Regions from separate parts of the Lysinibacillus sp. COL-1 genome, predicted to be linked through region 2. Evidence: riboswitches for the same ligand, from Rfam matches in the RefSeq annotation. Region 2 holds a riboswitch; each other region holds the start of a gene.
What was found. Region 2 has a riboswitch for cobalamin ahead of AC6BKE_RS06195 (FecCD family ABC transporter permease). Riboswitches for the same ligand answer to the same signal wherever they lie in the genome.
Positions count from the first base shown of each region.

Region 1 (2,271 bases), 180 kb from region 2:
AAACATATCGTGGAAAAACGATGCTAATTGTCAATACGGCGAATCAATGCCGATTTACATATCAATTTGATGACTTACAAAAAATGTATGATAAATATGGGAAAGATAATTTTGTCGTTCTAGGATTTCCTTGCGATCAATTTGGTCATCAAAATCCTGAAGATGGCGAGGAGACTACGCATCTTTGTAAAGTGAATTATGGCGTTACCTTCCCAATTTTTGAGCTTGTACAAGTAAATGGAGAGACTACCCACCCATTATTTAATTATTTAAAACATGAAGTGGATTTTCGAGAGTTTGGCAAGGCGAGCATGCAGGAAAAAATGCTTGCTGAGGCAATTGTTCAACTTGCCCCTAACTTTTTAGATGGTCGTAATATTCGCTGGAACTTTACAAAGTTTTTAGTAGATGCTAACGGCAAGACCGTTGCACGCTTTGAACCAACAGATTCACAACTTGATATTGAACAGGCAATTGAAACTATACTATAAAACAGTTTTGTTTATCTTATTCTTTAGAAATGGTGACGATCCATTCAAAGCACAGCTATTTTTTCCTATTAATATATGATAAACTGCTTTACAAGTGAATTATTCTTGCAGAATAAAGGTGCTAACAAGCATAATCGGGAATTCGGTGAAAAACCGAAGCTGTTTCCGCAACTGTAAGTACAGCTAGTATAAAGGTTTACCACTGTCTTAACAGAGATGGGAAGGTACTTTATCACACATTCGTTTTTTATGTAATGAACTGTACAAGCCAGGAGACCGACCTTTGTTTGAACGTATAAAAACTTCTCGGAAGCTAGGAGGATATACGGCAAATACATAGGCTATGTCATGTTAATTTGGCCATTATTATGTTATTTTCGTCGTTCCTTTGCGTAAAGGAGCGGCGTTTTTTTATGCAAGAATTTTCATAATGAAAAGTGGGGGGATCGCAAGTGAAAAAAGATGCACGTTATTCTTGTTATCCATTTATGCGTGAAAAAGCTTCGACGGTTGATTTTGAGATTCGAACAGACAGTCTGACTACGCATTTGGGAGTTGCTTTAGCTGCAGTTAAGAAAGAGGATGTACAAGCTGTTGTAGAAGATTTAATGATTATTTTACCTATGGCCTACCATGTCAATGGCTCGGTTCGTGGAAAACTAGCTGTAACAGAAGAGGATCTTGCTTGGTTAAGTGAGCGCTATGATTTTTATGTTCGTCATGTGAAGGAAGAGATACAAAACTTTGTCTTACCTCAAGGTACAGAGGCTGCCGCTGCTCTACATCTTTGCCGTAGTGAAGCAAAAAAATCATATCGTACATTACACAAAGTATCGGAAGAACGAGAGGTTCCAGCTATTCTTTTTGATTATTTAGGCCTATTAGCCAATGTGTGCTTCGTTATGGCTGTCTTTATGAATCAACAAGCAGGGATAGTTGAAATACCATTTATTAGTAAATCATATCCGATGAAAAAGAAAAAGGAGAATAATAATGAAGAAATTATTTAATGTTCAATGGCTAACAGTACTCTTCCTTGCAATGATTTTAGCAGGTTGTGGTACTTCAGTAGATACTAAAAATAAAGACGCTTCACAGGATACACAACAAACAGAGCAAACAAACTACAAAGTGACAGATGATCGCGGTGTAGAAATAGAGTTTAAAGAAGTACCAAAAACAGTTGTATCATTGCAACCAAGTAACACAGAAATTTTATTTGCTCTAGGTGTTGGTGATAAAATCGTAGGAGCAACTGAGTATGATACTTACCCAGAGGAAGCACAGAAAATTGAACGGGTTTCTGATTCTGTGAATTTTAACAGTGAACGAATCATAGCGTTGAAGCCAGATGTTGTTATAGCTTATACGATTGGTGATAAGGAAGCAATGAAACCACTTGAAGATGCTGGAATCAAAGTGTTTGTTATTCAATCAGCAGCTACATTCGATGATGTTTATGGTGACATCGAACAGATCGCAGCTGTAATGGGTGTTGCAGATAAAGGAAATGAAGTAAACGAAGAGATTAAAGCGAAATTAGCTGACGTTAAAGCAAAGGTGAAGGAAGTAAAAGCACCGAAAAATGTTTATTTAGAAATTAGTCCTAAGCCCGATATTTATACAGCAGGCTCTGGTACTTTCCAGCAAGAAATACTAGATGCAGCCAATGTTAAGAATGTTTTTTCTGACTTGAGCAGCTGGGCACAAGTTTCTGAGGAAGATGTCATAGTGAAAAACCCAGATGTTATTTTAACGACAGTAAACTACACAGAGGATC
Region 1 is NZ_JCAWSJ010000003.1:194,911-197,181, forward strand. It holds gene AC6BKE_RS05365 (glutathione peroxidase) at 1-491, shown strand, start outside; cobalamin riboswitch at 591-790, shown strand; gene AC6BKE_RS05370 (cobalamin adenosyltransferase family protein) at 944-1,501, shown strand; gene AC6BKE_RS05375 (ABC transporter substrate-binding protein) at 1,485-2,271, shown strand, end outside.
Region 1: it holds a riboswitch for cobalamin, as region 2 does, so the genes downstream of both, AC6BKE_RS05370 (cobalamin adenosyltransferase family protein) here and AC6BKE_RS06195 (FecCD family ABC transporter permease) in region 2, are expected to answer to the same signal.

Region 2 (2,271 bases):
TACACGCTTTCCACCGGAAGTTGGCTCATAGGAAATAACATAGGCAGTTGTGTTATAGGCACCTATTATTGTTGCTTCGGCACCTCTCATACCGTCCATATGTCCATCCGTAATAATCACGTTACTTCCAACAGAAAACTTCGGATTATCCGCGTTCTTTAATGTGGATGGTACTTCACCTGAGCTTGAGTGGTTCATCGTAGAATGATCCATTTCTTCAGCAGTGTTATTGGAAGTAGATGCAGGCTTCGTTTGCTCCTCCGCACAAGCTGTTAAACTAATGAAGGCCGTTACTGCTAGAAGTCCAGTAGACCATTTTCTTTTAAATATCATGTAATATCCTCCTCACTATTTTCCCTTACTGTAGCAAACAAATGTGCAGAAATGATGGATGTCAATTGCTTTTTGACATGAATGAAGAGAGCGAAATGTTATTGATGTATGTGATAGGAAAAATGGCTAAGATGTGGTGGAGTATCCTCCCATGCCAAAACTATTAAGTAATAGATAGCCAATTTATAACGAGCAAATAGCTATTGTGCTCAAAACTGCGAAGATACAGCTTATATATTGTTCTTCCTTAGAAATAAAATTCCATGTAGACTAACAATCTATAAAAATGTATGATAGAATCGTCACAATTTTATAAATTCAAATACTATTGGTGTGCCATTTTATAATGTCACTTAAAAGGGAAGTCGGTGTAAGTCCGACGCTGTCCCGCAACTGTAACGAGGAGTCCTATAATATTATTTGCCACTGTGGAAGAATGGGAAGGTAATTATAGGGTGTTGAATCGAAGCCAGGAGACCTGCCAGTTAGTAATACCTGTAATGCCCACGAGGATGCAAGCAATTACGGACAATAGCTGGATTTTTTCTGACTTTGTTTATTCTAGGGTATTTCTATGCGTCGTTGCGTATGGAATACCTTTTTTTATTGCTTCATTCATCACTATTCAGTAGGAGTTTGAAACAGATGAATAAAAAATTTATGTTATTTTCCTTCGTACTTTTTATGGTATTAATTGTTTCAATGACCTTTGCTGTAATGGTTGGCTCAGTTTCAGTTACACCATTATATGTATGGAAAGTTATTCTTTCTAAAATCCCCTTTATACAAAATGCCATAGAGCAGGATTGGAGTCGCTCACAGGAAATTATCATTTGGCAAATAAGAGCACCTCGTGTTTTATTGGCTGCTATTGTTGGTGCTGGATTAGCCATTGCGGGGGCAGCCATTCAGGCACTTGTGCGAAATTCCATTGCTGACCCGTATATTTTAGGGATTTCTTCAGGGGCAGCCGTCGGAGCGACATCTGTGATTATTTTAGGAGCCTTTTCATTTTTAGGTATTTACGCGCTTTCAATATCAGCCTTTCTAGGATCATTACTTGCCATTGCACTGGTGTTTTTCTTATCTCGTGTTGGGGGACGGGTTTCTATTTTTCGTCTGTTATTGGCAGGTATGGCTGTTTCCTTTATTTTAACGGCCATTTCTAATTTTATTTTAATGATGTCAAAGCAAGAGGGGGCTTTAAAAGCTGTTATGTTTTGGATGCTAGGTAGTCTAGCAGGAGCTAAATGGAATAATATTATCATTCCAGCTTCCATATTTTTCGTCGTATTTGGGCTTCTCTGGCTACACTATCGAAATTTAAATTTACTTTTACTTGGGGAAGAAGCGGCAGTGACGTTAGGCGTTAATCTTCAGCAATTTCGGATTCAGCTTATATTACTTGTCTCCCTGTTAACAGGTGTACTGGTGGCAGTCAGTGGCTCTATTGGTTTTGTAGGTCTAATTATCCCTCATATAGTACGTTTAATTGTGGGATCTAACTATAAATATGTGATACCGATTAGTGCTTTAATAGGGGGGATTTTCTTAGTGTGGGCTGATGCCTTTGCTCGAATTATCATTGCTCCTCAGGAAATGCCAATTGGTATTATTACAGCCTTTTGTGGAGGTCCATTTTTCATTTGGCTACTCCGTCGCAATAATTATTCTTTCGGTGAAGGAGATTAACTTATATGACATTAGAAGCAAAGCAAGTATCATTCTCCATTAACGATCAACGTATACTACATGAAGTAAGTATTCAAATAAAGAAAAAGCAGTTTGTTGGGTTAATTGGCCCTAATGGTAGTGGCAAATCAACATTGCTAAAAAATATGTATCGTCTTCTAAAACCTGAAAGCGGGACGGTATTATTAAATGAGCATGATATTTTAAAGCAATCTAGTAAAGCAATTGCGAAGAATTTAGCTGTTG
Region 2 is NZ_JCAWSJ010000003.1:373,081-375,351, forward strand. It holds gene AC6BKE_RS06190 (YdhK family protein) at 1-333, opposite strand, end outside; cobalamin riboswitch at 646-833, shown strand; gene AC6BKE_RS06195 (FecCD family ABC transporter permease) at 979-2,025, shown strand; gene AC6BKE_RS06200 (heme ABC transporter ATP-binding protein) at 2,031-2,271, shown strand, end outside.

Region 3 (2,271 bases), on a different contig from region 2:
GTTAATAGAAGAAAACCCAAATGATTATACATCTATTAATGATGCCTATTTAACGATCAAGCATGAATTAATCGAGACATGTCATGATAGTAGATAAAAAATCTGAAGTGAAGTGAATAATTAAATGGAATGCAAAATGAACAAATCTGAAGACATAATGGACAACATAGATATGAATCAAAAAGTTTTATATAGAAAATTGGATCATTTTGAAATGGAAAGAGGCTTGGTATTAGAAAGTTTAGACATTTTTCTAAGATGGAATCAACAAACACAATACCTTTCTGAAGACAAGCTTCAAAAGCTTTGGATGAAACTGGTAAGGAAGTATAAATTCTCTCTCGATGAATGGGAAAGAACTGCTGGTCATACAAATATCCATGCTTATCTAGTGAAGGAGCAAGGACATGGGTTACAAAAGTTGATGCGCTTTTACAAAGATCGCCACGGCATAAAATGGTTGGAAAATGCATTTCATTATGGAATGTCATTGCTCATTGAAGTTGGAAAAATGCCTGGATTAGAAATGTTTTTCCTAACAAATTTAATATGTTACAGATGGGAAAAGGATTATTTAGAGGATGCAGATGTTCAACAGTTTTTTTGTCATTCAATAAATGGTAAAGTGAAGGAGGTCTATGAAAGTTTCAGGGCTTTCGATCAAGAACAGAATCTGTTAACCGCAACTACTCTCTATAAACTTTTATCAAAATATAATCCTCATTTTCAAGTGAATTCGGCAGCAACGCCTGAATTTTATAAGGAATTGTCCTTATTTGTCGAAATCGAGTAATCCATACGTTCGACATGTCAAACAGTCTATTATTCTTTAGAATATAGGCTGTTTCTATGTGAAATACGCTAGTATATTTAATGCTCATAGATCCGTAGTAACAGAAAATCTCGTACATAGTTTAGATACACAATGAATTAAGATATAAATAATAGATGGAGAAATTCCTTCGAAAGTTATGATTAAAAATAATGAATAATCAAAAAATAAAGAAGTTTAGAATCTAGATTTACTTTTTATATGAAGGATGGTACACTTAAAACTATTGAACAACAACTATATATTGTGTTCGTTTTATATAGGTGCTACTATATGTAGTTTAAAAGGGAAGTTCGGTACAATTCCGACGCTGTCCCCGCAACTGTGAAGCTGACAATGATTACAACCACTGTGCATTCGCATGGGAAGGGAATCAGAGGATGAAGCAAAGCCAGGAGACCTGCCTCTATAAAACAATTAATCATTTCTTCGGGGATTAAGAAATGGGAACGTCAGTATTTTTGGTATGGTAACGTTTCCATTTAGCTATCTCTCTAGAGGAGATAGCTTTTTATTATATGAAAAGAGGGATTTCTATGAAACTTTATACGAAAACAATCTGTCCAAAATGCCTTTGGGTAAAATCTGAATTACAACGTGCAGGACTTGAGGCAGAAATCGTCAACATTGATCACGATGAACAAGCTAAACAAACAATAATCGATGCAGGTTTTTTAAGTGTGCCTGTTTTAGAAATGAATAATACATTTATAGGAGATGTTAAGGACATAGTTTCTCATATTGAGATGATTGTTCTATGATCGTTTACGCAAGTCGTACAGGAAATGTCCGGAATATTGTTTCCAAATTAAGGGCAGAGTCTGTTGAGCTCTCTGAGGAATTACAATTGAATAAGCCTTATCTTTTAATTACTTATACTGATGGCTTAGGTGATATCCCTGCAAAAGTGGAACGTTTTTTAGAAAAAAACAGAGATTTTTGTAAAGGTGTAGTTGCCAGTGGGAATAGTAACTTTGGGCACAACGTATTTGGGGCTGCTGGCGAGAAAATCGCTGCTACCTATCATGTACCCTTAGTAAGAAAATTAGATTTACGAGGCAATCAAACAGATTATGAAGCCATACAAACGTTTTATGAAACGAGGGTAATAAGATGAAAACCTATTTAAAGCTAAATAATGACGTACTGAATCGTTATAGTTCAACTGGGCTACTTGAATTAGAAAAGGATCGTGAAGCTACACGCCGCTACTTTTTAGAGTATGTCAACGTGCGTTTACGTTACTTTATTGATATTGAAGAAAAAATCCGTTATTTAGTTGATGAGGGCTACTACGAGAAAGCATTTATCGACATGTATGAAATGGAATTTATTAAGAAGCTGTACAAAAAAGCATATGATTATAATTTCCGCTTCCCATCCTTTATGAGTGCAAGTAAATTTTACGATAGCTATGCTATGAAAAGTCGTGATGGAGA
Region 3 is NZ_JCAWSJ010000004.1:2,178,914-2,181,184, forward strand. It holds gene AC6BKE_RS19140 (hypothetical protein) at 1-97, shown strand, start outside; gene AC6BKE_RS19145 (hypothetical protein) at 137-793, shown strand; cobalamin riboswitch at 1,077-1,254, shown strand; gene AC6BKE_RS19150 (glutaredoxin family protein) at 1,369-1,593, shown strand; gene nrdI (class Ib ribonucleoside-diphosphate reductase assembly flavoprotein NrdI) at 1,590-1,949, shown strand; gene nrdE (class 1b ribonucleoside-diphosphate reductase subunit alpha) at 1,946-2,271, shown strand, end outside.
Region 3: it holds a riboswitch for cobalamin, as region 2 does, so the genes downstream of both, AC6BKE_RS19150 (glutaredoxin family protein) here and AC6BKE_RS06195 (FecCD family ABC transporter permease) in region 2, are expected to answer to the same signal.